DNA from 2 places in the Streptomyces sp. NPDC044571 genome. Region 2 is predicted to be linked to the other one. Evidence: riboswitches for the same ligand, from Rfam matches in the RefSeq annotation. Region 2 holds a riboswitch; the other holds the start of a gene.

Region 1 (15,375 bases), on a different contig from region 2:
CGAGGCCAGGTGCACCACCCGGCCGCGCCACTCGGGGTGCGCGGCCAGCAGTTCCCGGTAGGCGAGCAGACCGCGCAGGACGTTCTTCGACAGCTCGGTGCGGTCCACCCGGACGATCGTCTTCAGATCGCCCACCTCCGCCCGCAACGCCGCCAGCTTGTCGTCCACCTCGGGCCGGTGCGCCAGCGCCCGCAGCTCGTCCGCGTCGACTCCGAGGGGGTACGCGGCCACCTCGGTGAACCGGCGCTCCAGCAGCCCGCTCCCGTCCGGGGCCGCCTTGCGGTGCCACACCCCGGGTGCGCCCCCGCTCGGCCAGACCCCCTCCGCGGTCCCGCTCGCGTCGTCGATGCCCGCGCCCCGTACGAAGTCGGCGGCCCACGCCCGCGTGTGGAAGCCCAGCCGGTCCGCCCCGAGCATCCCCCACAGCAGCTGCGCGCGGATGTCGTCCGGCAGCATCCGCAGGAACTCCGGCGAGGCCCACGGCGTGTGCGTGAAGTGCGCAATCCGCAGGTCCGGCCGCAGCTCCCGGAGCAGGCCCGGCACGAGCGCCAGCTGGTAGTCCTGCACCAGGACGCATGCGCCCTCCGCCGCCTCCTGCGCGAGGGCCTGCGCGAAGGCCCGGTTGTACTCCGTGTACGCGCCCCACCGCCGCCGGAACTCCGCGTCGAAGACCGGCTCGCGCGGGATGTCGTACAGGTGGTGGTGGGTGAACCAGAGCACCGAGTTGGCGATGCCGTTGTACGCGCCGTCGTACACCTCGGGATCGATGTCCAGCATCCGGACGCCGGGCTCGGCGACGCCCCGGCGGACCGCCTCCCGGTCCCCCTCCGAGAGGGCCGCGCAGATCCAGAGCGTGTCCGGCTGCTGCGCCAGGGCCGCGGAGAGTCCGGAGACGAGTCCGCCGCCGCCGCGCCGGGCGGACAGGGCGCCCTCGGCGTCGAGGGCGTACGAGAGCGGGCCGCGGTTCGCTGCAACGAGTACCTGGGAAGCCATGCCGCCAACCTAGCCGGGGGCCGCCCCGCTCAAACCCGGATGTTCCTCACGCCACGCGGCGGCCCGCGTACTCCTTGATCTCCCTCATCGGCGGCCGCTCCTCGGTGTCCACGGGGTGGGTGCGCGGCACGAACCCGTCCGGCCCCCGCTCGAACTGGGTGAGCTCCGGCCGGACCAGGTGGGCCCGCGAGAGCCGCAGCTGCGCCGTGCGGTAGATCGCCGCGGCCATCCGGCCCAGGGCCTGCCCGTCCTGGTGGCGGTGCAGCCGTACGCCCACGTCCACCTGGGCCAGCGCGTCCAGCCCGACCGTGTGCAGCGCGTCCACCAGCAGGCCCAGCTCGACGCCGTAGCCCACGGGGAACGGCAGGCGTTCCAGCAGGGAGCGGCGTACGGCGTACTCGCCGCCCAGCGGCTGCACGAAGCCCGCCAGCTGCGGCCAGTGCAGGTTCAGCAGCGGCCGGGCCACCAGCTCCGTGACCCGGCCGCCCTGGCCGGGGGTCTTGCCGGAGGCGAGCCCCTGGAGCTCCGGGCCGAGCGGGCGCTCGTACATCGCCTTCACGAACTGCACGTCCGGTTCGGTCAGCAGCGGGCCGACGATCCCGGAGACGAAGGCGGAGGAGAAGTCCCGCAGGTCCGCGTCCACGAAGCAGACGATGTCCCCGCCGGTCACCAGCAGCGAGCGCCACAGCACCTCGCCCTTGCCGGGCAGGGCAGGTATCCGCGGCAGGATCTCGTCGCGGTGCACGACGCGGGCGCCGGCCTCGGCCGCCACCTCGGCCGTCCGGTCCGTGGAACCGGAGTCGACGACCAGCAGCTCGTCGACGAGCGGGAGCGGCAGTCCGTCGATGAGATCGCGCCGGATCACCTCGACGATGGCGCCGACCGTCTCCTCCTCGTCCAGGGCGGGCAGGACCACGCTGACCGTGGTGCCCGCCGCACGTTTGGCGGCGAGCAGCTGGTCGAGCGGTCGGTCGGCAGCGGACCAGGAGCGGTCCGTCAGCCAGCGCTCCACCTCATCCAGCACGATCGGCACTCCTGATTCCTCGGTGGGGTCCGGCCCTTTCGGCCGAAAAGTGATCCATCTCGCGGTTCGGACGGCTGTCTCACCCGCCCGGGCACTTCGGTTACAGTCTTGAACAACGCGAAGGACCACGGCATGCCGGGGGTCCTCGTGCACAAACGCCCGGGTGCGCCACAGAGCGCGCGGCCCGGTGCCATACCGCTCATCCAGAGGGGCAGAGGGACACGGCCCGTTGAAGCCCCGGCAACCCTCCAGTCGGTTCTCGCGCTGCGCTACGCACGCTGCGGGGTCCCCGGCTAGGGAAGGTGCCAATTCCGTCTCATGGCGAAGTGCGCCATGGGGAAGATGAGGAGAAAGGGCCTCGCCATCATGGCTGCACAGACTGTTGCCACCTCTGTCGATCTCGGACCTGCCACCGGCCTTTCGTGTCGTGAGTGCGGTACCCGCTTCGAGCTGGGCCCCATCTTCGCGTGCGTCGAGTGCTTCGGGCCGCTGGAGGTCGCCTACGAGCTCCCCACCGGTACCGGTTCATCCGAAGACGTCGAGGCCCTGCGCGCCGCGATCGAGGCCGGCCCGAACAACATCTGGCGCTACGCCCCCCTGCTGCCCGTCCCCGCCGACGTGGCCTCCAAGCCCAGCCTGAACCCGGGCTTCACCAAGCTCGTCGACGCGGAGAACCTGGCCAAGGAGCTGGGCGTCACCGGCAAGCTCTACGTCAAGGACGACTCCGGCAACCCGACGCACTCCTTCAAGGACCGCGTCGTGGCCATCGCCGTCGAGGCGGCCCGCGCCTTCGGCTTCACCACCCTGTCCTGCTCCTCCACCGGCAACCTGGCCGGCGCCGTCGGCGCCGCGGCCGCCCGGGCCGGCTTCCGCTCGTGCGTGTTCATCCCGCACGACCTGGAGCAGGGCAAGGTCGTCATGGCCGGCGTCTACGGCGGCGACCTGGTCGGCATCGAGGGCAACTACGACGACGTCAACCGCTTCTGCTCCGAGCTCATCGGCGACCCGCTGGGCGAGGGCTGGGGCTTCGTCAACGTCAACCTGCGCCCGTACTACGGCGAGGGCTCCAAGACGCTCGCGTACGAGATCTGCGAGCAGCTCGGCTGGCAGCTGCCCGACCAGCTCGTCATCCCGATCGCGTCCGGCTCGCAGCTGACGAAGATCGACAAGGGCCTCCAGGAGCTGATCAGGCTCGGCCTCGTCGAGGACAAGCCGTACAAGATCTTCGGCGCCCAGGCCGAGGGCTGCTCGCCCGTGTCGACCGCCTTCAAGGCCGGTCACGACGTGGTCCGCCCGCAGAAGCCGAACACCATCGCCAAGTCGCTCGCCATCGGCAACCCGGCCGACGGCCCGTACGTCCTGGACATCGCGCGCCGCACCGGCGGTTACGTGGAGGACGTCAACGACGAGCAGGTCGTCGAGGCCATCAAGATCCTCGCGCAGACCGAGGGCATCTTCGCCGAGACCGCGGGCGGCGTGACCGTCGGCGTGACGAAGAAGCTCATCGAGAACGGGCTGCTCGACCCGGCCCTGACCACCGTGGTCCTGAACACCGGTGACGGCCTCAAGACCCTGGAGGCGGTGGCCGCGGACAGCGGGCAGACCGCCACCATCCGCCCCAGCCTGGACGCGTTCCGCGCCGCCGGCCTGGCCTGACCATCCCCCGCCGTTCCCGGAAAGGCAGTAGCGCCATGAGCGTCAACGTCCGCATCCCCACCATCCTGCGCACCTACACCGCCGGCCAGGCCGAGGTCCCCGCCGAGGGCGCCACCCTGGCCGAGGTCATCGAGTCGCTGGAGAAGAACCACCCGGGCATCGGGGCGCGCATCCTGGACGACCAGGGCAAGCTGCGCCGCTTCGTGAACGTGTATGTCAACGACGACGACGTGCGCTTCGAGGGTGGTCTGCAGGCCGTCACGCCGGACGGTGCCGGGGTCTCGATCATCCCCGCCGTGGCCGGCGGCTGCTGACACGCGCAACCGTAATTACCCCCTCCGTTAATAAGCGGAGGGGGTAATTCTGCTTGATTGGGCGCGGTAGAGTTGGGGAAGTCCCCTCCGCTGTTCTTGCCCGCCGCATATGAGCGGGTCGCGTGAGGGTTGACATTGAGTCAATATGCATGCGCGGTATGGGGCTTTGGCGAGATTTGTCGGGCCCGAGTTGCCCCGGTAGATGCCAAATTTTCACTCTATTTCAATGTATCCGCGTGACCAGATTTCTCGTCGGATTGACCTGTTGCTCACAGCACCGGTGCAGATACATTCAGCCGCGGTCGAGGCGTTCCGGCGCAAGTTCTGACCCGGGACCGCGAAGTGCGGTCCTGCGCAAGGGCCAGTAATAGGGGAGTTAGGCATGGCTCAGGGCACCGTCAAGTGGTTCAACGCGGAGAAGGGCTACGGCTTCATCGCGGTCGACGGTGGTGCGGATGTGTTCGTCCACTACAGCGCCATCCAGATGGACGGGTACCGCACCCTTGAAGAGGGTCAGCGGGTCGAGTTCGAGATCTCGCAGGGCCAGAAGGGTCCGCAGGCGGACATGGTCAAGCTCGCCGTCTAGTCCCGGCGCGATCGACCACCGACGCATACGCAGGAGGGCCCGCATCCCCCGACCGGGATGCGGGCCCTTCTGCGTGCCCGCGTGCGGGTCCGCGTTGGCGTGAGCCGCTTGCACTCTCGGGGGTCGAGTGCTAATCATTGGCGTTAGCACTCTCGTGCTGAGAGTGCTACCACACAGGACCGGGTCGGTGAGGCCCGCAGGGTCCGGCGGGAAGGAACCGCCGGGCACGCAGGCCGTCCGTCGCGGGCGCGGGCGCGGTCCGGAGCAATCCAACCCTCCCCTCGCGTCTCGTGGCGCAGGGGGAACCCCAGTCCTGGAGGACCACTTCAGATGGCCAAGATCATTGCGTTCGACGAGGAGGCCCGGCGCGGTCTCGAGCGCGGGATGAACCAGCTCGCCGACGCCGTCAAGGTCACCCTTGGCCCCAAGGGTCGCAACGTCGTCCTTGAGAAGAAGTGGGGCGCCCCCACGATCACCAACGATGGTGTCTCCATCGCCAAGGAGATCGAGCTCGAGGACCCGTACGAGAAGATCGGCGCCGAGCTGGTCAAGGAAGTCGCCAAGAAGACGGACGACGTCGCCGGCGACGGTACGACCACCGCGACCGTGCTGGCCCAGGCGCTCGTCCGCGAGGGCCTGCGCAACGTCGCCGCCGGCGCCAACCCGATGGCCCTCAAGCGTGGCATCGAGAAGGCCGTCGAGGCCGTCTCCGGCGCCCTGCTGGAGCAGGCGAAGGATGTCGAGACCAAGGAGCAGATCGCTTCCACGGCCTCCATCTCCGCCGCTGACACCCAGATCGGCGAGCTCATCGCCGAGGCCATGGACAAGGTCGGCAAGGAAGGCGTCATCACCGTCGAGGAGTCCCAGACCTTCGGTCTGGAGCTGGAGCTCACCGAGGGTATGCGCTTCGACAAGGGCTACATCTCGGCGTACTTCGCCACCGACATGGAGCGTATGGAGGCGTCGCTCGACGACCCGTACATCCTGATCGTCAACTCCAAGGTCGGCAACGTGAAGGACCTCCTTCCGCTGCTGGAGAAGGTCATGCAGTCCGGCAAGCCGCTGCTGATCATCGCCGAGGACGTCGAGGGCGAGGCCCTGTCGACCCTGGTCGTCAACAAGATCCGCGGCACCTTCAAGTCCGTCGCCGTCAAGGCCCCGGGCTTCGGCGACCGCCGCAAGGCCATGCTCGGCGACATCGCCATCCTCACCGGCGGCACGGTCATCTCCGAGGAGGTCGGCCTCAAGCTGGAGAACGCGGGCCTCGACCTGCTCGGCCGCGCCCGCAAGGTCGTCATCACCAAGGACGAGACCACGATCGTCGACGGTGCCGGTGACAGCGACCAGGTCCAGGGTCGCGTCAACCAGATCCGCGCCGAGATCGAGAACTCCGACTCGGACTACGACCGCGAGAAGCTCCAGGAGCGCCTCGCGAAGCTGGCCGGCGGCGTGGCCGTCATCAAGGCCGGTGCCGCGACCGAGGTCGAGCTCAAGGAGCGCAAGCACCGCATCGAGGACGCCGTGCGCAACGCGAAGGCGGCCGTCGAGGAGGGCATCGTCGCCGGTGGTGGCGTGGCCCTGCTCCAGGCCTCCGCGGTCTTCGAGAAGCTGGAGCTGGAGGGTGACGAGGCGACCGGTGCCAACGCCGTGAAGCTCGCCCTGGAGGCCCCGCTCAAGCAGATCGCCGTCAACGGCGGTCTTGAGGGCGGCGTCGTCGTCGAGAAGGTGCGCAACCTGCCCGTCGGCCACGGCCTGAACGCCGCGACCGGCGAGTACGTCGACATGATCGCCGAGGGCATCATCGACCCGGCGAAGGTCACGCGCTCCGCGCTGCAGAACGCCGCGTCGATCGCCGCGCTGTTCCTGACCACCGAGGCCGTCATCGCCGACAAGCCGGAGAAGGCCACCGCCGCTCCGGGCGGCATGCCGGGCGGTGACATGGACTTCTGATCGGCCCCTGGCTGATCGGCTGTTCTCGACCGAGGGCGGTACTCCCCGTACAGGGGGGTGCCGCCCTCGGGCGTTTCACCGCCGCCGCGCCGGTCCGCCACGGCTTACGCCCCCAACCCGCCCGCGTCAGAAACCGGTGGTGTCGAGCACGCAGTCGAAGGGCTTCGGCAGGTGCAGGTCCTCGCCGAAGGAAACCGTCGTGCGGGAGCGGTACCCGTGCGGGGAGGGGTCCCAGAAGCACGTGATCTCGGATGCCGACATGTCGATCACCAGGTAGACCGGCACGAGTCGGCCGTACACGTCGAGCTTCTCGTTCCAGTCGGCGTCCTGCGTCGAGAGGGAGGTGAACTCGCCGACCAGTGACAGGGCGGCGCCGTCCGCGTGCCGCCCTTCCTCGTCGAAGGCGGACTCGTCCGCGACGTACAGGTCCGGTCCGTAGCCGCGCTCTGCCGCCGAGAACCGGAAAAGGAACGGGGACGTGTCCGCGAAGTGCCCCGCGGGGGCGGACGCCCGGAGCTGCTCGCGCAGTTTGCGCATGGGGCGGGAATAGCGCAGCTTGGACCACGGCGACACGATGATCTTCCCCCGGATGAGCTCGGCTTTGAAGCCGTCTGGCGTGTCCATCTCCTCGACGGTGCGCAGGAGGGTCTCGAAGGTCGGCGGTGCCGCGTGCTCTATCGGTGTGGCCCGTTCGATCATGGTCGTCACCGTCGTTCCTCCGCTGTGGCGTATTGCGCACTGGGTAGCCCGTCCCAGGCTAGCGGCGCTCGGGGGGCCGCGCCCGGGTGCCGAGACGGATCACCATCGGACGGGGGAATTTGCTTGACTGGGGGCATGAGCGAGCTCTTCGTGAAGATCTGCGGGCTGAAGACCGCGCGGGACCTCGACACCGCCGTCGAGGCGGGGGCCGACGCCGTCGGGTTCGTGTTCGCGCCCGGGAGCCCCCGGACGATCGGGGCCGACGCCGCGCGGGAGCTGGCCGCGCGGGTCCCCGCCGGGGTGCTCACCGTGGGGGTGTTCCGCGGGCAGTCCGTGGACGAGGTCCGGCGGCTGACCGAGGAGAGCGGCGTCCGCGGCGTACAGCTGCACGGCGACGAGGGCCCCGAGTACTACGAGGCGCTGCGCGCCGAGGCCCGCACCCTGCTGCGGGCCACCGCCCTGCACGTCGCCCGCTGCGGGGAGTTCGGCGAGGACCTGCTCCTGATCGACGCCCCCGACCCCGGCTCCGGCAAGCCCTGGAACTGGGCCTCGCAGGAGTTCACCGCCCCCGCGGGCCACTGGCTGCTGGCCGGCGGGCTGAACCCCGGCAACGTCCGGGAGGCCGTGCGGACCACCGGCGCCTGGGGCGTGGACGTCTCCAGCGGCGTCGAGAGCTCCCGCGGCGTGAAGTCCCCGGACCTGATCCGCGCCTTCGTCGAGGCCGCCCGCGGCTGAGCCGGCCTAGAACGTCCAGCCCTGGGAGGCGGTGCCGTCCTCCTCGATGGACTCCACGCCCGGCAGCACCTCCAGCGCCGCGACCTGGGCGGGGGAGAGCCGGGCGGCGAAGCCGTGCAGCGAGGAGCGGAACACGTGCACCGGCGTGACCCCGACCAGCCCCGCCACCTCGGCCGGGTCCAGGTCCTTCCGTACGGTGACGATGTACGTGGGGTGGTCGACGGGGAAGGCGTACGGCACGGGCCCGCGCTCGGAGGCGCTCGCCGCGGACACGGGCAGGACGGCGACGGCGGCCAGGACGGCGAGGGCCACGGGCAGGACTCGGCTCAGGGGCAGGCGCATGGGTCGAGGCCACCACGCGGCGGCGCTGCCGGTCAACGACGTCCGCAGGTGTGGCGGGGGCACGGGGAGCGCACCGGCCGTGCGCTCGCCGGTCTGGGGGCGGACCGTACGGGTGATCTTGCGGAGGCGCCCCGGGCCCTGCCGGCCAGGGGTGACGGGCCCGCGCGGCCTTGACCCGCAAGGGGCCGCCCCCTTGCGCGGCGTGTGCGACAGCGCGACGGGGGGTGGCGCGGACCGCGGACGATCGGCCGGGCGGGCGGCGGCGGGTCAAGCCGCGCCGGGGCGACACCCGATGGAAGGAAAGGCCGCACCAGGACGGACGGACACGCGCCGTCGTGGAGGCGGCTCCACCCATGCCGAGCCCCCACCTCCTTCAGGGAGTCACCTCCATGCGCCTGCTCGCACGTCTGGCCACGGCCGTCCTCCTCACCGCGGCCCCCCTCGCGGCCGGTACGGCCTCCGCCGCCGGCCCGGAGCCGACCCCGGCGCCGCTGTACACCTCGCCGAACGCCGTGCCCGGCCAGTACATCGTGACCCTGGAGAAGGGGGTGGACGGTGCGGTGGCCGCGCAGCAGCTGGGGCTGAAGCCGTCGTTCGTCTACACCTCGGCGATGAACGGCTTCGCGGTCCCGATGACGGCGGCCCAGCTGGCGACCGTCCGCAGCACTCCGGGGGTGAAGTCGGTCGAGGAGGACGCGTCGGTCCAGTCCGTGCCGGTGCCGACCAAGGCGCCCGGTGTGCGGGCTTCGGCCGCCTCGTGGGGCCTGGACCGCATCGACCAGAGCGCACTGCCGCTCGACAACAGCTTCACCCCGCTGGGCAACGGCGCCGGGGTGACCGCGTACATCCTCGACACCGGCATCGACTACACGCACACCGAGTTCGGCGGGCGTGCCGAGCCGGGCTTCGACGCGGTCGGGGACGGCCGCGACGGGCTGGACTGCCAGGGCCACGGCACGCACGTCGCGGGTACGGTCGCCGGTGCGACGTACGGGGTGGCGCGCAACGCGAAGCTGGTCAGCGTCCGTGTCCTCGGGTGCGACGGCAGCGGCACCTGGTCCAGTGTCATCGCGGGCATGGACTGGGTGGCCGAGAACGCCGTCCAGCCCGCCGTCCTGAACGGCTCCCTGGGCGGAACCAAGTCGGACGCGGTCAACACCGCCGCCACCGCCCTGTCCGACGCGGGCGTCCTGCCGGTCTTCGCGGCGGGCAACTCCGCGCAGGACGCCTGCGGCGTGTCGCCCGCCTCTGCCGAGCGCGTGGTGGCGGTCGGAGCGACCGACGAGTACGACCAGGAGACGGGCTTCTCCAACTACGGCTCGTGCCTCAGCCTCTACGCCCCCGGGCAGGACATCGTCTCCGCCAAGCTCGGCGGCGGCAGCGTGGCCCTCGACGGCACGTCGATGGCCGCGCCGCACGTCACCGGTGTGGCCGCCCTCTACAAGGCGACCCACCCGAACGCGGACCCGGCGGAGGTCGGCGACTTCCTGGAGCGTGAGTCCACGAAGGACGTCGTGAGCAGCATCAGCCTGGGCAGCCCGAACCGGCTGCTGTTCACCGGCGGCCTGTGACCTGGCCGGTCAGAGGGACGCGACGAACTCGGCCCAGGCCCGTGCGTGGAACACCACGTGCGGGCCTTCGGGCTGCTTGGAGTCCCGGACGGGGACCACCCCGGGCCGGCCGTCGGCCACCTCGACGCAGTCGCCGCCGGTGCCGTCGCTGTGGGTGGACTTCCGCCAGGTGGCCATCTCCAGACACTCGCCCCCGTCCCCGCCGCTGTAGCTCGACTTGTGCCAGGTGGCTTCAGACAGGTCGTACTCAGGCATGCTCGTAATCCTTTGCTGCGGACTCGATCAAGGCCAGTGATTCACGGGGTGGTAGGGCGCTGGCCGTGAGGAGATCGTAGTTCAGGGCATGACGGGCGACCGTGGCCGGATCGTCGAACAACCGGCCTGTTCCGTTGCCTTCCGTGTAGGACAACGGTGGAGCGTCGTCGAATGACATCAGTTTGAGGAGTCCCATCATGCCCGCATGCGCGCCTGCGCTGAAGGGGATCACCTGGACGATGATCCGGTGGGATCGGATCAAGGATGCGACGTGACGTAGTGCATCGGCCATCACTTCCGGACTGCCCACCTCACGGCGGAGGACGGCTTCATCAAATACACACCACAACAGTGGGGTTGTTGGGTCAGTTAGGAGAGCCGAGCGAGCGAGTCGGTTCTCCACCAGTTCGTCGATCACCCCCTCCGTTGCCGTCGGCTGGTAGGCACGGAAGATCGCCCGGGCGTAGGACTCCGTCTGGAGCAGCCCCGGGATGATCTGCGGGGCGTAGTCACGGATGACCTTGGCCAGAGCCTCGGCCTCGGCGGCCTCTGTGAAGTGGTCCGGGTACTTGGACTTGGCCGCCGCCCCGCAGTTGCGGACGAAGAAGCCGTCCGTCCCCAGGATGTCGTCTATCTGCCGCGCGAAGTCGAGGTGCATCCGGCGCGTGCCCGCTTCGAGCTGGCCGATGAACGAGCCGCTGACGAAGAGCGGTTCGCCCAACTCGGCCTGGGTGAGGCCCGCGCGTTCGCGAGCCACGCGGAGTTCCGCGCCGAGGAGGGCGCGTGGAGAGGAGGAGGGATCGAGGTGCTTACCTGCCATGGCAACTCCCTGGCCAACAGGTCCCGTTGTTTCGGGTCCGTCCTTGAAAGGCTATCCAGCCCGTCACCACTCTGTGTAGAGAAGGCGAACACTCAGAGTGGAAAGGTGACATGTCATGGTGCTCACTCCGAAGGAGCGGCTGAGGGCGGCCGAGGAGGCCGTCGGGCAGTTGCGGGACGCGCTCGGCGGGGTGGGGGTGGTGCTCCCGTCGCTCGGGGTGGACGTGGTGTCCGCGGCGGGGACGTACGGGTTGCCGCTGGTCGAGCTCGGCCGCTGCAACCTCGACACCGCGCTGCGGCTGGCCGCCGTGCTCCACGAGCGGGCGCACCCGTGAGCGGGGACGAGCGGGCCCGGTGCGAGGCCGCCCTGGAGGGGTTCTTCGAGGTGGCGCGGGGGTGGGAGTTCGAGCTGGCCTGGAAGCTGTGCTGGCTGGAGAAGGGCCTGGTCGGGGAAGGGTGGCGGCGTCCGGGCACGGGCCTCTCGGTGCGGGTGGGGCGGGACGGGCGCAGCGGTCTGTGGACCGCCGTCGGCGATGACGGGGAGCGGCGGGTGCGGGAGACGGCCGGTACGGCGGACGAGGCGACGGCCCTGGTGCAGGAGGCGCTCGGGCTGACGGCGTGGCGGCCGCAGCCGCCCCCGCCGCCGGGGTGGCACCGGTTCACGCTCATCCACTGCCCGGTGGACGGTTCGTCCGAGGAGGACGAGCCGCGCTACGAGGCGATCCGGGTGCGGCCGCCGAGGGGGTGCGTGGTCGAGGACGTCGGCGGGTGCTTCGGGCTGCGGTGCGAGCGGCCGGGGGCGCGGTTGCTGGACGCGGTGGCGGAGCTGTGCGGGGAGATCCGGGCGGGATACGGGCTGGTGATGGCCGACCTGGGAATCGAGAAGCTGTGGGAGTGGTCGCAGGACGGCACGGACGGGTGGGGCGCCGAGATCGTCGGGCAGTTGCTGCTGATGGCGGCGGAGCGGGCGCCGAAGCTCGGCTACAGCACCGACGACCTGGTGACCTTCCTGCGCACCGCGTCCGGGGCGGCCTGAGCCGGCGGTACCGGGTCCGTGCGGAGGCGGGCGTGGAGGTGCTCGTCGTGCCAGCCGTCCGCGTGGAGGAGGGCGCCGCGCATGGTGCCCTCCAAGGGGAAGCCGGCCTTGGCCGCGATCCGGCACGAGGCCGGGTTCGCCACGGAGTGGGTGATCCGCAGGCGGTGCAGGCCGAGCTCCTCGAAGGCCCAGCGGCTGATCCGGTCCACGGCCGGGACCATCGCGCCGCTGCCACGGCCGGCCGGGAGCAGCCAGTAGAGGAACTCCGCGCTGCCGCCCGGCAGATCGAAGTCGGCGAGCCCGATCAGCCCGACGGGCAGGCCCCCTCCGGCCGGCGCCACGGCCCACATAACGGCCCGCTCGGCCAGGCGGCGGTCCTCCCACGCGGCGATGCGCTCCCGCGCCTGCTCCGGGGAGAGCAGCCCGGGGCGGTTCCAGTGCCGGACGTCCGGGTCCAGGCAGGCCTGCACCAGCGCCGGGGCGTCCTGCGCGGCCCAGGGCCGCAGGGCCAGTGCGCCCGGGAGGGCGAAGGACGGCTGGGTGAGGGCGGCCAGGCGGCCCGGCGGAACCACGGGGGGTATGTCGGTCATGCGCCCATCATGCGGCGTCGTGGAAGTGGGACAGCAGCGCGTCCGGGTCTGCGCCGAGGGTCAGTTCGGGCGGGACGGCGGGACCCCAGAGCCAGGTGCGGTCGCAGCTGAAGCAGAAGACCATCTCGAACAGGAGCTCCTCCATGGCGTCGTAGACGCGCAGGCCGAAGCCGGGGGCCGGGCAGGCGCGGCGCTCGCCCGGCTCCATGGAGGAGAGCAGTGCGAGCGCCTCGGAGGCATCCTTGCCGGTCCAGGAGGCGAGCGGGCTGCCGGTGACGGGGTCGCCGAACCGTTGCGGGCGCTCGGAGAGGCGTACGACCTCGATCAGGGCGGTGGCGGCAACGGCGTCGGCGGGGAACTCCATCCGGAAAGTCTCGCTTTCCCCTTAGATTTTGGCCATAGCAGGCCCCTGTGCCGGTTGAACAGTGGCCGGATTCGTGTTTTCGGCATCGGTGTTCAGGTCGGTCAGCATCTGCCGGGTGAAGCCGAAGAAGTACGTGGCGATGAAGCCGGCGAGGTAGCCGACGGCCAGGCCGCCCGCGTAGATCGCGAGGCTCAGGCCGAGGCCCGCGGTGCCGTCGAGCAGGGGGAACAGCGCCCATCCGGACGGGCCGATGGCGGTGGAGCCGAAGGTGACGCCGAGCTGGTTGAACAGGCCGACGAACGCTCCGCCCGCCGCGCCGCCGACGCATGCGGTGACGAAGGGGCGGCCCAGCGGGAGGGAGACCCCGTAGATCAGCGGTTCACCGACGCCCAGGAAGCCCGCGGGCAGGGCCGACTTGATGGTCGTCCGCAGGGAGCGGTTCCGCGGCAGCCGGCAGTAGACGGCGAGGGCGGCCCCCACCTGGCCCGCGCCCGCCATGGCCAGGATCGGCAGCAGGACCGTGTAGCCGGACTGCTCGATCAGGGTGGTGTGGATCGGGATCAGCGCCTGGTGCAGGCCCAGCATGACCAGGGGGAGGAACAGCCCTCCCAGGACCAGGCCCGCGAGGGCGCCGCCGCGGGCGAGGAGCCAGTGGGCGGACGTACCGATGGCGGTGGAGACCTCACCGGCCAGGAACATCAGGCCGAACAGGGTGACCAGGCCCGCGACCAGGACCGTGAGGGTGGGGGTGACCAGGACGTCGACCGCCTCCGGAACCCACCTGCGGCACCACTTCTCCACGCGGACGGCCAGCAGCGCGGCCGCCAGGGCGCCGAGGACACCGCCCTGCCCGGGGGAGAGATGTTGGCCAAAAGCATCCACCTTGGCGACGCCCGGGAAGACGATGATCGCGGCGACCGCGCCGCCGAGGACGGGCGTACCGCCGAACTCCTTCGCGGTGTTGAGGCCGACGAAGACCACGATCAGCGACATGAAGCCGGAGGCGAGGGCGGCGAGCGCCGGGGCCACGGCGGGCAGCCGGCCGGTGTTCACCAGCACGCCGTTCAGCCCGGCGATGATGCCGCAGCCGATGAGCGCCGGGATCAGCGGGACGAAGATGTTCGCCACGCGACGCAGGAACAGCTTGAAGGGGGTGCTGTTGCGGGCTTTCTGCGCCGCCTTCAGCGCGGCGCCCCGCTCGGCGAGTTCCGCGGCGGTGACCGGCAGCGGCGGGGCCCCGGCCCGGCCCTCCTCGACCAGGGCCTCGAACTCCGGGGTCACGCGGGCCACGGTGCCGGGGCCCAGCACGATCTGGTAGGTGTCGGCGTCCTCCACCACGCCCAGCACGGCGGGCAGCGCCCGCAGCGCGGTCTCGTCGACCAGCGAGCGGTCGTGCAGGGCCAGGCGCAGACGGGTCATGCAGTGGGCGATGGAGCCGATGTTGCGGGGGCCGCCGACCAGGGTGAGGAGCGCGGCGGCGGTGGCGCGGTTCTTGTCAGTGCTCATGTGGGGGTCGCCTTGCCGTGAGGGAACCGGGGTTCGGGAACCGTGGGGGTCGGGAGGCGTGCGGGGTGCTGCCGGGCGGCGGGGTCAGGGGGCGTGCGGGGTGCGGGCCAGGGCCGCGCGGAGATGGCCGTCGGCGGCGGTGAGGAGTGCGGCGGCGGTCGGCCCGTCGACGCCGCCGAGGAGGACGAGGGCGGCCTGCTTGACCTCGCCGCCGGTGGCGGTGAGCGCGGCCTCGATCTCCTCGTCCGAGGCGCCGGTGGCGAGCACCAGGATGTGGCGGGAGCGGGCGCGGAGCTTCTCGTTGGTGGCGCGGAGGTCGACCATCAGGTTCCCGTACGTCTTCCCGAGCCGGATCATGGTGAGGGTCGAGACGAGGTTCAGTACGAGCTTCTGCGCGGTGCCGGCCTTCAGGCGGGTGGAGCCGGTGAGCAGCTCCGGGCCGACGACGACCTCGATGCCGTGCAGGGCGGCCTCGGCGAGCGGGGAGCCGGCGTTGCAGGCCAGGCCGATGGTGAGCGCGCCGCGCCTCCGGGCGTAGGTGACGGCGCCGACCGCGTACGGGGTGCGGCCGGAGGCCGAGATGCCGACGACGGTGTCGTCGGCGGTCAGGTCCAGGGCGGCGAGGTCGGCTTCGGCGAGCTCGGCGGAGTCCTCGGCGCCTTCGACGGCCCGGAGCATCGCGGAGGGGCCGCCCGCGATCAGGCCGACGACCTGGGCCGGGTCGGTGTTGAAGGTGGGCGGGCATTCGCTGGCGTCCAGCACGCCGATGCGGCCGGCGGTGCCGGCGCCCGCGTAGACGAGCCGCCCGCCGCGGGCCATCCGGGGCGCGATGGCGTCGATCGCGGCGGCGATCCGCGGCAGTTGGCCGGCCACCGCGGCCGGGACGGTGGCGTCCTCGGCGTTCATGAGGCGGGCGAGTTCGAGGGTGGGGAGGC
Region 2 (15,375 bases):
AACGGTGAAGGCTTCCTCGAAGCGCTCGGCGACTTCGAGGAGCCCGTCGGTCCTGCATTCTGGGAGCGCGGATGAGCACTGCCACTGACACGAAGCGCACGGCGCCTTCCAAGGGCGAGCGCGTAGCCGACTGGGCGGACGGCCGCCTGGGCATCTACAGCCTCGCCAAGGCGAACATGCGCAAGATCTTCCCGGACCACTGGTCCTTCATGCTCGGTGAGATCTGCCTCTACACCTTCATCATCATCATCCTCACGGGTGTGTACCTGACCCTGTTCTTCCACCCGAGCATGAACGAGGTCGTCTACCACGGCTCGTACGTGCCGATGCAGGGCGTCCAGATGTCCGAGGCCTTCTCCTCGACGCTGGACATCAGCTTCGACGTCCGCGGCGGTCTGCTCATCCGGCAGATCCACCACTGGTCGGCGCTGGTCTTCGTCGCGGCCATGGTCGTGCACATGATGCGCGTCTTCTTCACGGGCGCCTTCCGCAAGCCGCGCGAGGTCAACTGGATCTTCGGCTTCCTGCTGCTGGTCCTCGGCATGTTCACCGGTTTCACCGGTTACTCCCTGCCGGACGACCTGCTCTCGGGCACCGGTGTCCGCTTCATGGAGGGCGCGATCCTGTCCGTGCCGATCGTCGGCACGTACCTGTCGTTCTTCCTCTTCGGCGGCGAGTTCCCCGGCGGCGACTTCGTCGCGCGGTTCTACTCGATCCACATCCTGCTGCTGCCCGGCATCATGCTGGGCCTGCTGGTGGCACACCTGATCCTGGTCTTCTACCACAAGCACACCCAGTTCGCGGGTCCCGGCAAGACGAACAACAACGTCGTCGGCATGCCGCTGCTGCCGGTCTACATGGCCAAGGCCGGAGGCTTCTTCTTCCTGGTCTTCGGTGTGATCGCGGCCATCGCGGCGATCGCCTCGATCAACCCGATCTGGGCCCTCGGCCCGTACCGCCCGGACCACGTGTCCACCGGTGCGCAGCCCGACTGGTACATGGGTATGCCGGAAGGCCTGATCCGTGCCATGCCCGGCTGGGAGATCAACCTGTGGGGCCACACGCTCGTCCTGGGCGTGTTCGTTCCGCTGCTGCTCTTCCCGCTGGTGCTGGGCGCGATCGCCGTCTGGCCGTTCATCGAGTCCTGGGTCACCGGCGACAAGCGCGAGCACCACATCCTGGACCGCCCGCGCAACGTCCCGACCCGTACGGCCTTCGGTGCCGCCTGGATCGCGGAGTACATCGTGCTGCTGGTCGGCGGTGGAAACGACATGTTCGCGCAGTACTTCCACCTCTCGATCAACAACATCACCTGGTTCGTCCGGATCGGCTTCTTCGCCGTCCCGGTCCTGGTCTTCATCGCCACCAAGCGGATCTGCCTCGGCCTCCAGCGCCGGGACCGCGACAAGGTGCTGCACGGTCGCGAGACCGGCATCATCAAGCGCCTGCCGCACGGTGAGTTCATCGAGGTCCACGAGCCGCTTTCGCAGGGCGCACTGCACACGCTCACCGCGCACGAGCAGTACAAGCCGGTCGAGATCGGCCCGACGGTCGACGAGAACGGTGTCGAGCGCAAGATCGGCCGGATGCAGAAGCTCCGCGCGAAGCTCAGCAAGGGCTTCTACGCGGAGGACAACCAGATTCCGAAGCCCACGGTGGAGGAGTACAAGGAGATCCAGAGCGGCCACGGCCACCACTGATCCCGCTTGAGGGACTGATTTCGGTCAGTCCTGGTGTCGCCACGGCGAGAGCCCCGTCCAGGGTCTGGACGGGGCTCTTTGCCGTCCCGCGGGGCTGGATAGGCTGAAGCCCTTCCCATTCGACGTGGACCTTCAGGAGCGGACCATGAACGTTGTGACCCCGGCAGGCGGCGACAGCGTGGCGGCCCGCAGCTGGCCGGGCATCCTCGACGCCCTGCTCGGCGGCCAGGACCTGCGGGCCGAGGACACCGCGTGGGCCATGGACCGGATCATGCGTGGAGAGGCCACCGACGCCCAGATCGCCGGCTTCGTGGTCGCGCTGCGGGCCAAGGGGGAGACGGTCACGGAGATCAACGGCCTCGTACGGACCATGTACGAGCACGCCAACCTGATCGAGGTGCCCGGCCGGACCGTGGACATCGTCGGCACCGGCGGTGACGGGGCCAAGACGGTCAACATCTCCACCATGTCGGCCGTGGTGGTCGCGGGCACCGGCGCCAAGGTCGTCAAGCACGGCAACCGGGCCGCGTCCTCCGCGAGCGGGGCCTCGGACGTGCTGGAGAAGCTCGGCGTCAACCTGGACCTGCCGCCCGAGCGGGTGGTGCAGGTCGCCGAGGAGGCCGGGATCACCTTCTGCTTCGCGGTGAAGTTCCACCCGGCGCTGCGGCACGTGGCCGCGGCCCGCAAGGAACTGGGCATCCGGACCACCTTCAACTTCCTGGGACCGCTGACCAACCCGGCGCGGGTGCGGGCGCAGGCCACGGGCGTGGCCGACGCGCGGGTGGCCCCCATCGTCGCGGGCGTACTGGCCGAGCGCGGTTCCTCGGCGCTGGTGTTCCGCGGCGACGACGGCCTGGACGAGCTGACGACGACCGCCACGTCCCGAGTGTGGTGGGTGCGCGACGGCCGGGTGGACGAGCAGCCCTTCGACCCGCGGGACGTGGGCATCGAACTGGTCGACGTATCGCAGCTGCGCGGGGCGGACGCCTCGTACAACGCCGACGTCGCCCGCCGCCTGCTCGCGGGCGAGACGGGCCCGGTCCGCGACGCCGTCCTGCTGAACTCGGCGGCCGCCCTGGTCGCCCTGGACCCCGGCACCGGCTCCCTGGAGGAGCAGCTGCGGGCCGGGCTCGCCCGCGCGGCGGAGTCGGTCGACTCGGGCGCCGCCCGGGCGGCGCTTGAGCGCTGGGTGGCCGCCAGCAACGCATGAGGCGTGATCGTTTTTGAGCCAAGGCCCCGGTCCGGCATGTGGACCGGGGCCTTGCGCGTGGAGGATCTTGTGGCAGGATGCTGACCAGGTCACGAGTGACAGCGTTTAGGCCCCGGCTTGCTGTCCGGCAACCCTCCTTCCGTGGCGGGGTGCCCCGGGTGATGACCAGGTCGTAGGCAGCAAGGCCTACGGCAAGCGCGGATCCCTCGACACCAGGGGTCCTGGTCCATCGAGGAGCGTTTTCCGTGAGCAAGCGAATGCGATAGGGCGAATCCGCCCCTTCTTCACCCCTCGGACCAGGCCACTTCCGTGTGCCCCCCGTCGTCCGAGGACCTCCCCGTACCCCGGACGGCCGCCGAGCCGTACCCGCGTACGGGCACGCCGAAGCCATTCCGCCTTGCCTGCCGGGAGATACCGCCATGTCCGCATCCCTGAACACCGCTGCCGCCACCGCCGTCGACCCCGCCTGCGCCGAACCGCTGCCCGTCCTCGGCCGGGACGTCACCGTCCCCCTGGTCACCGGCGGCGAGGTCACCTACGCGGCCCTCGACTACGCGGCCAGTGCCCCCGCCCTGCAGCGGGTCTGGGACGACGTGGCCGCGTACGCGCCCTACTACGGCAGCGTGCACCGCGGTGCCGGCTACCTCTCCCAGCTGTCCACCGACCTCTTCGAGCAGAGCCGCGCCGCGGTCGCCGAGTTCCTCGACTGCCGGCCCGCCGACCAGGTGGTCTTCACCCGGTCCACCACGGACTCCCTCAACCTGCTCGCCGCCGTACTCCCCTCCGGCTGCCAGGTGTTCGTCTTCGAGACCGAGCACCACGCCTCGCTGCTGCCGTGGCGCGACGCCCAGGTCACCTACCTCAACGCCCCGCGGACCCCGGCCCAGGCCGTGGACACCCTGGAGCGCGCCCTGGCCGCACGCGAACCGTACGGCCCCGTCCTGGTCTGCGTCACGGGGGCGTCCAACGTGACCGGCGAGCTGTGGCCGGTGAAGGAACTCGCGGCCGCCGCGCACGCCCACGGCGCACGGATCGTCCTGGACGCCGCCCAACTGGCCCCGCACCACCCCGTCTCCGTGCAGGAGCTGGACGTGGACTGGGTCGCCTTCTCCGGGCACAAGCTGTACGCGCCGTTCGGCTCGGGCGTGCTCGCCGGCCGGGCGGACTGGCTGCAGCAGGCGGAGCCGTACCTCGCGGGCGGCGGTGCCTCCCGCAAGGTCGCCCGGCGCCAGGACGGCGGCGTGGACGTGGCCTGGCACACCACGGCCGCCCGCCACGAGGCCGGCTCCCCGAACGTCATCGGTGTCTACTCCATCGCCTCCGCCTGCCGGGCGCTGACGGAGGCGGGCTTCGACAGCCTCGTCGCCCGCGAGCAGCGGCTCGTCGCGAAGGTCCGCGAGGGCCTGGCGGAGGTCCCGGCGGTCCGGATCCTCTCCCTCTTCGGGGACGACGCCCCGCGCGTCGGGGTCATCTCCTTCGTGGTGGACGGCTGGAACAGCTCCCACTTCGCGGCCGCGCTGTCCGCCGAGTACGGCATCGGCGTCCGCGACGGCCTCTTCTGCGCCCACCCGCTGGTCCGCACCCTGCTCGGCAGCGAACCGCAGGCCCAGGGCGAATGCGGAGCGCCGGAGGCGGCGCCGGGGGAGCGGTCCCTCAACGCCATCCGCGTCAGCTTCGGCGCGGGCACGCCGGATGAGCACGTCGAGCGGTTCGTCGGCGCGGTCAAGGAACTCGTCGCGGACGGCGCCAAGTGGCAGTACCGCACGGAAGACGGCCGCTGCGTCCCGGCGGTCTGATCCCCGGCGCCGGACCCCGGCCCGCCGATAATCGCCGGCGGGCCGGGTGTGGGCTCCGTACTCTGCCGTCATGATCACGTGGCAGGCCGTCGAAGACGCCGGATACGGCGTCCCGGAGGGACACGACCTCGACGACCTGGTCGCCGGGCTCTCGCGGGCACTGGCCGATTCGGACCCCGAGGTACGGGACGGGGCGGCCTACTCCGTCCTGGCGACCTGGATCGCGCGCGGCGTGATCGACGCACCGCGCCGGCGGGCCCTCGGCGACGAGATGGCCGCCCGCTTCGCCGATCCGCGGATCCAGGCCCGCACGTTCGCCCCCCTGGTGCTGGACATGCTGGTCGAGGCAGGCGAGTTCAGCCCGGCGTGGGTGGACGCCTTCGCGCACTGGTACGTGGCCGAGGAGGACCTGCGCGGCCACGACGACACCCTCGGCTGGCTGCACGCGGTCGCGCACGGCGCCGATCTGCTGGCCGCGTTCGGGCTGCGCCCGGAGGTGGACCCCGTACGGATGCTCGGCCTCGGCGCGGCGCGGCTGCTCGCGCCCACCCCGTATGTGTTCGACCAGCAGGAGGACGACCGGCTGGCCCTCGCGCTGGCGCAGGTCCTGAACCGGCCCGGGCTCACCGGGGAGCAGGCCACCGGCTGGCTGCCGCCGCTGGAGGAGGGGATCCGGTCCATGGGCCGCGGCCCCGCCCCGGTGTGTGCGTCCAACACCATGCGCACCCTGCGGCAGCTGTACTACCTGGCCGACCAGGGCGTTCGTCCGCATCCCGGCGCGGACCGGGTCCCGATGCGGCACGGGCCCGTGCTGCGGCAGGCGCTCGCCGCGGTCCTGGACCTGGTGGACTGCCGCTGAAGCGAGCCGCGGGCGGGTACTGCGCCTCTACGCGTCCAGGCCGATCGCGAAGGCTGCTTCCAGGTCGTGCTGCGAGTAGGTGCGGAACGCCACGTGCGTGTCCGTCGCCTCCACGCCCGGGATCTTGCTGATGCGGCCCGGGATGATGTCCGCCAGGTTCTCGTGGCGGGCCACGCGGACCAGCGCGATCAGGTCGTAGGTCCCCGTGACGGAGTAGACCTCGCTGACGTTGTCCAGCGCGGCGATGGACTCGGCGATCTCGGGGATGCGGTCCACGCTGGTCTTGATGAGCACGATCGCGGTGATCACGGTTGGCTGTCTCCCTCGGTGGCCGTCGCTGGTCGCCTCACTCTAGTCGTACGCCGGTAGCGCACCCACGCGTAGACGAAGCCCACCGAGAAGCCGACCAGGTGGGCCAGGTACGCCACCCCCGGACCGCTGCCCGCGCGGTGCGCCGCCACCCACTGGAGGGCGAACCAGAACAGCAGCACGATCCACGCGGGGAAGCGCAGCGGCAGGAAGAACAGGAACGGGAACAGGCTCGTCACCCGCGCCCGCGGGAACAGGCAGAGGAAGGCGCCGAGCACCGCCGAGATCGCCCCCGACGCGCCGACCAGCGTCTGGTCGGAGGAGCCGTTGGCCGCCGCGTACGCCGCCAGGGCGAGGTAGCCCGTACATACGTAGAAGCAGAGGAACTCCGGGCGGCCCATCCGCTCCTCGGCCATCGCGCCGAAGACGTGCAGGAAGAGCATGTTGCCGAGCAGGTGCAGCCAGCTGCCGTGCACGAACAGGGCGGTGAGCGGGGTCAGCAGGGCCCGGCCCTGCCCGGTGAAGAGCTCGTCCGGGACCACGCCCCAGCGCCGGAAGTAGTCCGTCCCCGTCTCCAGCAGCTGCTCACCGGCTCCGTAGGACGGATTGAGGCCCGAGGCCGGGCCGAGCAGGAACACCACGCAGCAGCCGGCGATCAGTACGTGGGTGACCACCGGGCCCCTCGCGGCCCCGCGCAGGGCCTGCCACCTTACGATCATGCGATCGAGCATGGCCCAACCGGGCCCACCCGGGGCACCGGCAGGCCGTAGGGTTACGTGCTGCGGCTCGCTGATTGATGCAGACGGGCGGCTCCGATCGGACCAGGATCGGACCGGCTTTAATTGAAAGATACGCAAGATACAGAGGAGAGAGCGGCCTGATGACGGTTCCCCTGCCGACCGGCACCACGCGGTGGCGCTGCACCCTGTGCGGCAACCTCACGCGCTTCGATGTCACTCGTTCGTCGAAGGTCGTGGAGTACGTCCACCTGGATCTTGCCGGGGAGCCCAAGGTCGAGGAGCGCGAGGTGGTCAGTGAGACCATCGAGTCGGTCCGCTGCCGCTGGTGCAACGCGGTGGACCAGATCGAGCTCGTGGACAGGCCGGGCGCCGACTCCTGACGGAGCGGGGCCCACAGGTGGATCATCACGGTAGGGGTGACGGATTGTGGAGCCAGCAAGCGGCGCTGAGCCGGCCGACGCGGCCGGCGACGCCGCCGAGGTGCTCGACCGCCCGCTGCCGGAGGGCGTGCGGCGCCGGGTCGTCGCGCTCGTCTCGGACGCCTTCGGCGGACTGACGGTCGCGGACCTCCCGGCGCAGCTGCGCCAGTACGCGCGGTTCACCCCGTCCCGGCGTGCCAAGTTCGCGGGCAACGCCATGGCCGCGGCCGTGGAGGGCGACGCCGTCTTCCGAGGGCGCGTCGCCGAGAAGGTGCGCGAGGCGCATGCCGAACTGGCCGCTGCTCTGGAGTCCGGAGCGCCGCCCGCGGCCGCGGACCCGCTGGACGTGGCGGCGGCCGCGTACGTCCTGCGCCCGGTCGGCTGGGTCAAGCTGGTGGCCGCTGCCGGCGAGGAGGCGCAGCGCGCGGACGCCGAGCGGATCGGCGAGGAGACCCGGCGCGAACTGGAACGGCTGCGCGAGGAGCTGGCCCAGGTCCGGGAGCTGCAGCGGTCCGGCGGCGACCAGGTACGGGTCGAGCTGGAGGCGGCGCGCAAGGAAGCGGAATCGCTTCAGCGCAAACTGCGCAGCGCCTTGAGCGATGTGAAGCGCGGCGAGGCGGCCTTGCGCAAGGTGACCGCCGAGATCGACGGGATCCGCGGCGAGGCGTCCGCCCAGGTGGCCGCCGCCGAGAGCGAGACCCGGCGGCTCAAGTCCCGTCTCGCGGAGGTGGAAGCGGCGCTGGAGACCTCGCGCCGGGCCACCCGCGAGGGCCGCAGCGTCGAGGACATGCGGCTGCGCCTGCTGCTGGACACCGTGCTGGACGCGGCCCAGGGGCTGCGCCGCGAGCTGGCCCTGCCGCCGGTCTCGACGCGGCCCGCGGACACCGTGGACGCGGTGGAGCCGGGCCGGATGACCCCTAAGGACATCGCGGCGCGGGCGCTGTCGGAGACCGATCCGGCGTTGTTGGACCAGTTGTTGGCGCTGCCCCAGGTGCACCTGGTGGTCGACGGTTACAACGTGACCAAGACCGGCTATCCGACGATGCCGCTGGAGAAGCAGCGGCTGCGGCTGCTGGGCGGGCTGTCGATGCTGGCCGCGCAGACCGGGGCGGAGATGACCTGCGTCTTCGACGGCGCGGAGCTCGCGGCGCCGGTGCTGCTCGCGCCGCCGCGCGGAGTACGGGTGCTGTTCTCCAAGGCCGGGGTGACCGCGGACGAGCTGATCCGCCAGCTGGTACGGGCGGAACCGCCCGGCCGGCCGGTGGTCGTGGTCTCCACGGACCGCGAGGTGGCCGACGGAGTGGCCAAGGCCGGAGCCCGGCCCGTTACGTCCGCCTTGTTGCTGAAGCGGCTTTCGCGCGTTTCGTAACTCCTCGACGTAATGCCCGATTTGGCAGGGCAGCTGTGGAACGTACCGTCAAGTGCCCTGCACAGAGCGTGGGCTGTAGGTAAAGAACCTGGTCGGCGACCGAATTTTTTCTCGACAGGATTTGAACTGATCACAGAAGGGTCACTAGGGTCTGCTCAAACCTTCGTGCGGTAGGTCACTCATTCGGGGTGACGGCGAAGGTGTCGCCGAGTTGCGTTCTTCGGCGGCTCTAGGAAGAAGGAGCTCGCCTTCGTGGCGTCCCACCGTCGACCCAAGCAGCCGACCCGCACTCGTGTGACCGTGCTCACCGCCACGGCCGCCGCGGCCGTCGCCCTCTCCGCCCACGGCGCCTCCGCCGCTCCTGCGCAGCCGAGCAAGGACGAGGTCAAGGCCAAGGTCGACGCCCTCTACGAAGAGGCGGAGCAGGCCACGGAGAAGTTCAACGGGGCCAAGGAGCGCCAGGAGAAGCTGGAGAAGGAGATCGGGCAGCTCCAGGACCAGGTCGCCCGGGGCCAGGACGAGCTCAACCAGCTGCGCAGCACGCTCGGTTCGATGGCGAGCGCCCAGTACCGCACCGGCGGCATGGACCAGTCCGTCGCCCTCTTCCTCTCCGGTGACCCCGAGACCTACCTCGACAAGGCCTCCACCCTGGAGCAGTTGAGCGGCAAGCAGGTCGAAGCGGTCCAGAAGATCCAGGCCAAGCAGCGCAGCCTCGCGCAGCAGCGCCAGGAGGCCGCCGGCAAGCTCGCCGACCTCGACGCCACCCGCAAGGAGCTCGGCGAGAAGAAGAAGGCCTCGCAGGACAAGCTCGCCGAGGCCCAGGCCCTCCTCAACACCCTGACGGCGCAGGAGCGCGCGCAGCTCAAGGACGACGAGAGCCGCGCCAGCCGCAGCGACAGCGACCGCGCCGACCTCGGCAACGTGAAGGTCTCCGGCCGGGCGGGCGCCGCCCTCGAAGCCGCCAAGACCAAGCTGGGCAGCGCGTACGTGTCCGGCGCGACCGGCCCGAGCGCCTTCGACTGCTCGGGACTGACCCAGTGGGCCTACAAGCAGGCCGGCGTCGGCATCTCCCGTACCACCTACACCCAGGCCAACGACGGCACGCGCATCGGCAAGAGCCAGCTCCAGCCCGGTGACCTGGTGCTCTTCTACAGCGACCTGCACCACGTCGGCCTGTACGCGGGCAACGGAATGGTGCTGCACGCCTCGAACCCGCGCGGCGGCGTCAAGTACGAGTCCATCAACAACATGCCGTTCCAGTTCGGCGTCCGCATCTGACGCCCCCGCGGGCCCGCACCGCCCGCCCGCCCCCTGACGGGGGACGCGCCGTACACCGCCCATCCGGGCGAATTGCACGGCCCCGATGTGACCCCGCGCCCCGCCGGTGACCTGCGTCTCCGGCGGGGCGTCAGCATGTGTGCCCTGCCGGGGTCGTTGGCCGGTGTGCGGCCCTGCGGCTACTGTCTGCCAGCGCGGAAACCCGGCACACGGCCGTCCACGGGGGGCGGACCCGGGGCCCGCGCAGCGGAAGGGAGCGGTTTGACGTGGCGTCCCATCGCCGGCCCGGTTTCACCAGCCTCGACCGGAACACCAAGGTCACCGTCCTCACCGCTGCCGCGGCCACCGCCGCGGCCGCCCTGGCGGGAGTACCCGCGAGCGCGGCCCCGGCCCTGCCGCAGGAACCCGCGGGCGGCACCCGTGCCCAGGTCGACCGCCTCTTCGAGGAGGCCGAGCAGGCCACCGAGCGCTACAACAAGGCGGGCGAGAAGGCCGACAAGCTGCGCACCGAGATCGACCACGCCCAGGACGAACTGGCCCGCGGCCAGGACCGCATCAACACCATGCGCGGGGTCCTCGGCACCTTCGCCGGCGCCCAGTACCGCTCCGGCGGCATCGACCCCGCCGTCGAGCTGATGCTCTCCGAGGACCCCGACGAGTACCTCGACAAGGCCTCCACCCTCGACCGGCTCACCGGCCGCCAGGCCCGGCAGCTCGACGAACTGCGCAAGGAGCAGCGCCGACTGGCTCAGCAGCGCCACGAGGCCTCCCTCAAACTCGCCGAACTCGACGCCGTCCGCGCCGACGTGGCCCGCCAGAAGCGCGCCGTCACCGCGAAGCTGGCCGCCGCCCGGCAGCTCCTGAACTCCCTGCCCTCCGCCGAGCGCGCCGACTTCGAGCGGGCCTCCCGCTCCGGCGGCCGCCCCGAGGGGCTGCCCGACCCGTCCTCGCTCGGGCCCTCCTCGGGCCGCGCCGCGGCGGCGGTGAGGGCCGCCCGGGCCGCCGTCGGCCGTCCGTACGTGTGGGGATCCACCGGCCCCTCCGGCTTCGACTGCTCCGGCCTGATGGTGTGGTCGTACCGGCAGGCCGGCGTCTCCCTGCCCCGCACCTCCCAGGCCCAGCGGTACGCGGGCCGGCAGGTGCCGCTCTCGGAGGCGCGGCCCGGCGACCTCGTCACGTACCGCTCGGACGCCAGCCACGTCGGCATGTACGTGGGCAACGGCCAGGTGGTGCACGCCCCCTACCCCGGGGCGCGGGTGCGCTACGACCCGGTCGGGATGATGCCGGTGTCCTCGGTGACCCGGCCCTGAGGCGGCCCGGCCGGTCCTGCGTACGATCGGCTGGTGCTCCCGGTCCGCCGCGCCCTCGTCCGCATCCTGCCGCTCCTGCCGCTCCTGCTGTGCGGGCTGCTCGCGGGCTGCGGGGCGCCCTCCGCGGACCGGGCCGAGCAGCACATCCGGCAGGCCGTCGCCGCCTGGTCGCGGACGCCGCCCCCGCGGCTGGCCCCGATCCCGCTGGAGGGCTGGGCGTACGAGGTCACCGCGGTCCGGCGCAGCGGCGCGGCGGCCACCGCCCGGGCGCAGCTGCACTACCGGCTCGCCGGATACGACGCGGCCCCCGCCGGATCGGGCCGCGAGGTGCAGCTGCGCGAGACCGGCGGGCGGTGGCGGGTCACCGGGGACCGGGCTGCGCCGGGCGCCCCGCCGCAGCTGTGGGACCAGGGCCCGGTGACGGTGGTCCGGGGCTCGTACGCCCTGGTGCTGGGCGCCGGCCAGAGCCAGGCTGCACTGTCGGCGATCGCCGCGGAGGCGGACCGGGCGGTGCCCGCCGTGACCGCCGCCTGGCCGGGGGCGTGGGCCCGGCGGGTGGTGGTGCTGGTCCCCGGCTCCGTCGACGGGATGGCGGCGCTGCTGGGCCGGCCCGCCGCCGAGTACCGGGGCATGGGCGCCGTCACCACCGGCAGGGTGGACGCCGCGCCGGGCCCCGCCGACCGCGTCGTGATCAACCCCGAGGGGTACGCGCAGCTCAGCGCGGCGGGCCGGAGCATCGTCCTGACCCACGAGGTCACCCATGTCGCCACCCGGGCCGCGACCTCGGCCAGGACCCCGCTGTGGCTGTCGGAGGGCTTCGCGGACTGGGTGGCGTACCGCACCTCGGACGAGACCCCGGCGCAGGCGGCACCGGCCCTGGGCCGGGCCGTACGGCGGGGCGAGCTGCCCGGGGACCTGCCCGCGGACGAGGCCTTTGCCTTCGGCGGCGACCCGGAGGCCCTGGCGCGGGCGTACGAGGGGGCGTGGCTGGCCTGCCGGCTGATCGCCGGGCGGTGGGGCGAGGCGGCCCTGGTGGAGCTGTACGGGCGCGCCGGGCGCGAACCGCTGCCCGCGGCGCTCGACGCGGCGCTGGGGGTGGACCGGGCCGGGCTGACCAAGGCCTGGCAGGAGGCCTTGCGCACCTCCCTCCGCTGAGTGCACTCTCGCCGCCGACCGCTCCGGGCCTTCGGGTACTGTCGGCAGGCGATGCACAAGACCCTGATCGTGACCAACGACTTCCCGCCGAGACCGGGCGGCATCCAGGCCTTCCTGCACAACATGGCGCTGCGTCTGGACCCCGACCGGATCGTCGTCTACGCCTCCACCTGGAAGCACGGCGCGGAGGGCCGCGAGGCCACCGCGGCCTTCGACGCCGAGCAGCCGTTCCAGGTGGTGCGCGACCGTACGACGATGCTGCTGCCGACCCCGCGGGTGACCCGGCGGGCCGTGGGCCTGCTGCGCGAACACGGCTGCGAGTCGGTGTGGTTCGGGGCGGCGGCCCCGCTCGGGCTGATGGGCCCGGCGCTGCGCCGGGCCGGGGCGCGCCGGATCGTGGCCACCACCCACGGCCACGAGGCGGGCTGGTCGCAGCTGCCGGCCGCGCGGCAGCTGCTGCGGCGGATCGGCGAGGGCACGGACACGCTGACCTACCTGGGCGAGTACACGCGCTCGCGGATCGCCTCGGCGCTGACCGGGCCGGCGGCCGCGCGGATGGTGCAACTGCCGCCGGGCGTGGACGAGAAGACCTTCCACCCGGGCTCGGGCGGCGAGGAGGTCCGGGCCCGGCTCGGACTCTCGGACCGGCCGGTGGTGGTGTGCGTGTCCCGCCTGGTCCCGCGCAAGGGACAGGACACCCTGATCGAGGCGATGCCGCGGATCCTGGCGGCCGTGCCGGACGCGGCGCTGCTGATCGTCGGCGGCGGCCCCTACGAGGCGGATCTGCGCGCGCTGGCGGCCAGGACGGGGGTCGCGGACTCGGTGGTCTTCACCGGGGCGGTGCCCTGGGCCGAGCTGCCCGCCCACTACGGCGCGGGCGACGTCTTCGCGATGCCGTGCCGCACCCGGCGGGGCGGGCTGGACGTGGAGGGCCTCGGCATCGTCTACCTCGAAGCCTCCGCCACGGGGCTGCCGGTGGTCGCCGGGGACTCGGGCGGCGCCCCGGACGCGGTCCTGGACGGGGAGACGGGCTGGGTGGTCCGCGGTGGCGCCCCCGAGGAGGCGGCCGACCGGATCACCGCCCTCCTGCGGGATCCGGAGCTGCGCCGCCGCATGGGCGAGCGGGGCCGCGCCTGGGTCGAGGAGAAGTGGCGCTGGGACCTCCTGGCCGACCGCCTGCGCGAGCTGCTCTGAGTCCCGGACGCGGGGCGGGCCGTGATCGTCCGCCATGCCTGACTGGTACTCGGATGTCTGTCAACACCGCCTCTCGGCGGACGGCCGGATTCCGCCCATGATGCGGCCATGACACCTCACCTGACGCGCCGTCACTTCCTGGGCGTCGGCGCCCTCCAGACGGCCGCCGCCCTCGGCTTCACCCGTATCGGGGCGGCCTCGGCCGCGGCCGTCGAGCCGGCCCCCGCGCAGTACGCCCCCGCCATCGTCGTCGGCTCCGGCTACGGATCCGCCGTGGCCGCCCTCCGCCTCGGGCAGGCCGGCGTACGCACCGTCGTCCTCGAAATGGGGCGCCTGTGGGACACCCCCGGCCCGGACGGCAAGGTCTTCCCCTCCACCTCTGCCCCCGACCAGCGCTCCATGTGGTTCCGCACCCGCACCGAGGCCCCGCTCGCCCAGTTCCTCTGGCTCGACGTGGTCAACCGGGACATCAGCCCCTACCCCGGCGTCCTCGACCGCGTGAACCACGGAGACATGTCCGTGTACGTCGGCCGGGGCGTCGGCGGCGGCTCCCTCGTCAACGGCGGCATGGCCCCGACCCCGCGCCGCTCGTACTTCTGCGAGGTGCTGCCCCGCGTCGACGCCGACGCGATGTACGGCACCTACTACCCGCGCGCCCGCGCCATGCTCGGCGTCAACGAGATCGACCCGGCCTGGTTCGAGTCCACCGAGTGGTACCGCTTCGCCCGGATCTCCCGCAAACACGCCCAGAACACCGGCCTGAAGACCACCTTCGTGCCCAACGTCTACGACTTCGGCCACATGAAGCGCGAAGCCGCCGGCACCGCCACCCGGTCCGCCCTCGCCGGGGAGGTCATCTACGGCAACAACCACGGCAAGAAGAGCTTGGACAAGACCTATCTCGCCGCCGCGATCGGCACAGGCCACGTCACCATCGAGACCATGCAGCGCGTGGTCGGCGTCCGCCCGGACCCGGCGGGCGGGTACGTGCTGACCGTCCAGAGCAGCGACCTGACCGGCCGGGTGACCCAGGTGCGCGAACTGGGCTGCCGGCAGCTCTTCCTCGGCGCCGGCAGCCTCGGCACCACCGAGATCCTGCTGCGCGCCCGCGAGAAGGGGACCCTGCCCGGACTCAGCGAGAAGGTCGGGCTCGGCTGGGGCCCCAACGGCAACGTCATGACCGCCCGCGCCAACCACCTGTGGGACACGGTCGGAGCCAACCAGGCCACCATGCCCGCCCTCGGCATCGACGACTGGGACAACGCCGCGAACCCGGTCTTCGCGGAGATCGCCCCGCTGCCGATGGGCTTCGAGCACTGGATCTCGATGTACCTGGCCATCACCAAGAACCCCGAGCGCGGCCACTTCACGTACGACGCGGCCACCGACTCGGCCCGGCTCAACTGGCGGCGGGACCAGAACTCCCCGTCGGTCCGGGCCGCCAAGTGCCTCTTCGACCGCGTCAACCGGGCGAACTTCACGATGTACCGCTACGACCTCTTCGGCGGGAACAACCCCTTCGCCGACACGTTCACCTACCACCCGCTGGGCGGCTGCGTCCTCGGCGAGGCCACCGACGACCACGGCCGCGCCAAGGGCCACCGGGGGCTGTACGTGGTCGACGGCTCCCTGATCCCCGGCTCGCTCGGCGTGAACCCGTTCGTGACCATCACGGCCCTCGCCGAGCGGAACATGGAGCGGATCCTCGCCGAAGACCCGCGCTGAGGACCCCGCGCTGAGGACCCCGCGCCGAGACCTGCACCGCGGACCCGCGCCGAGGCGTGCCCCGGGGGCTCAGCCCCGGTACAGGGCCTCGATCTCGTCCGCGAAGTCCTTCGCCACCACATTGCGCTTCAGCTTCAGCGACGGCGTGATGTGACCCGACTCCTCCGTGAACTGGGAGGGCAGGATGCGGAATTTCCGCACCGATTCCGCCTTGGAAACCGCCGCGTTGCCGTCGTCCACGGCCTTCTGGACGGCGGCGATGAGGTCCGCGTCCTCGCGCAGCTCCGCCGCCGTGACCCCGGCCGGCTTGC

What was found. Region 2 has a riboswitch for S-adenosylmethionine ahead of AB0B01_RS22345 (aminotransferase class V-fold PLP-dependent enzyme). Riboswitches for the same ligand answer to the same signal wherever they lie in the genome.
Region 1: linked by a shared signal. The riboswitch ahead of thrC (threonine synthase) and the one ahead of AB0B01_RS22345 (aminotransferase class V-fold PLP-dependent enzyme) in region 2 are both predicted to bind S-adenosylmethionine.

The regions. Positions count from the first base shown of each region.
Region 1 covers NZ_JBEZBN010000011.1:12,179-27,553, forward strand. Annotated here, with positions in the region: gene AB0B01_RS08210 (trehalose-6-phosphate synthase) at 1-993, opposite strand, end outside; gene AB0B01_RS08215 (glucosyl-3-phosphoglycerate synthase) at 1,040-2,017, opposite strand; SAM riboswitch class I at 2,214-2,366, shown strand; gene thrC (threonine synthase) at 2,384-3,673, shown strand; gene AB0B01_RS08225 (MoaD/ThiS family protein) at 3,709-3,987, shown strand; gene AB0B01_RS08230 (cold-shock protein) at 4,370-4,573, shown strand; gene groL (chaperonin GroEL) at 4,904-6,523, shown strand; gene AB0B01_RS08240 (Uma2 family endonuclease) at 6,650-7,222, opposite strand; gene AB0B01_RS08245 (phosphoribosylanthranilate isomerase) at 7,358-7,957, shown strand; gene AB0B01_RS08250 (protease inhibitor I9 family protein) at 7,964-8,299, opposite strand; gene AB0B01_RS08255 (S8 family peptidase) at 8,689-9,870, shown strand; gene AB0B01_RS08260 (DUF397 domain-containing protein) at 9,880-10,125, opposite strand; gene AB0B01_RS08265 (helix-turn-helix transcriptional regulator) at 10,118-10,945, opposite strand; gene AB0B01_RS08270 (hypothetical protein) at 11,061-11,279, shown strand; gene AB0B01_RS08275 (hypothetical protein) at 11,276-11,980, shown strand; gene AB0B01_RS08280 (GNAT family N-acetyltransferase) at 11,926-12,570, opposite strand; gene AB0B01_RS08285 (hypothetical protein) at 12,578-12,934, opposite strand; gene AB0B01_RS08290 (PTS transporter subunit EIIC) at 12,956-14,440, opposite strand; gene murQ (N-acetylmuramic acid 6-phosphate etherase) at 14,525-15,375, opposite strand, start outside.
Region 2 covers NZ_JBEZBN010000043.1:30,691-46,065, reverse strand. Annotated here, with positions in the region: gene AB0B01_RS22360 (Rieske 2Fe-2S domain-containing protein) at 1-75, shown strand, start outside; gene AB0B01_RS22355 (ubiquinol-cytochrome c reductase cytochrome b subunit) at 72-1,700, shown strand; gene trpD (anthranilate phosphoribosyltransferase) at 1,846-2,910, shown strand; SAM riboswitch class IV at 2,998-3,114, shown strand; gene AB0B01_RS22345 (aminotransferase class V-fold PLP-dependent enzyme) at 3,330-4,706, shown strand; gene AB0B01_RS22340 (DUF2785 domain-containing protein) at 4,777-5,565, shown strand; gene AB0B01_RS22335 (Lrp/AsnC ligand binding domain-containing protein) at 5,593-5,874, opposite strand; gene AB0B01_RS22330 (rhomboid family intramembrane serine protease) at 5,871-6,593, opposite strand; gene AB0B01_RS22325 (hypothetical protein) at 6,755-6,994, shown strand; gene AB0B01_RS22320 (NYN domain-containing protein) at 7,038-8,402, shown strand; gene AB0B01_RS22315 (NlpC/P60 family protein) at 8,655-9,680, shown strand; gene AB0B01_RS22310 (NlpC/P60 family protein) at 9,947-10,990, shown strand; gene AB0B01_RS22305 (hypothetical protein) at 11,024-12,145, shown strand; gene AB0B01_RS22300 (glycosyltransferase family 4 protein) at 12,197-13,339, shown strand; gene AB0B01_RS22295 (GMC oxidoreductase) at 13,448-15,064, shown strand; gene AB0B01_RS22290 (AMP-dependent synthetase/ligase) at 15,134-15,375, opposite strand, start outside.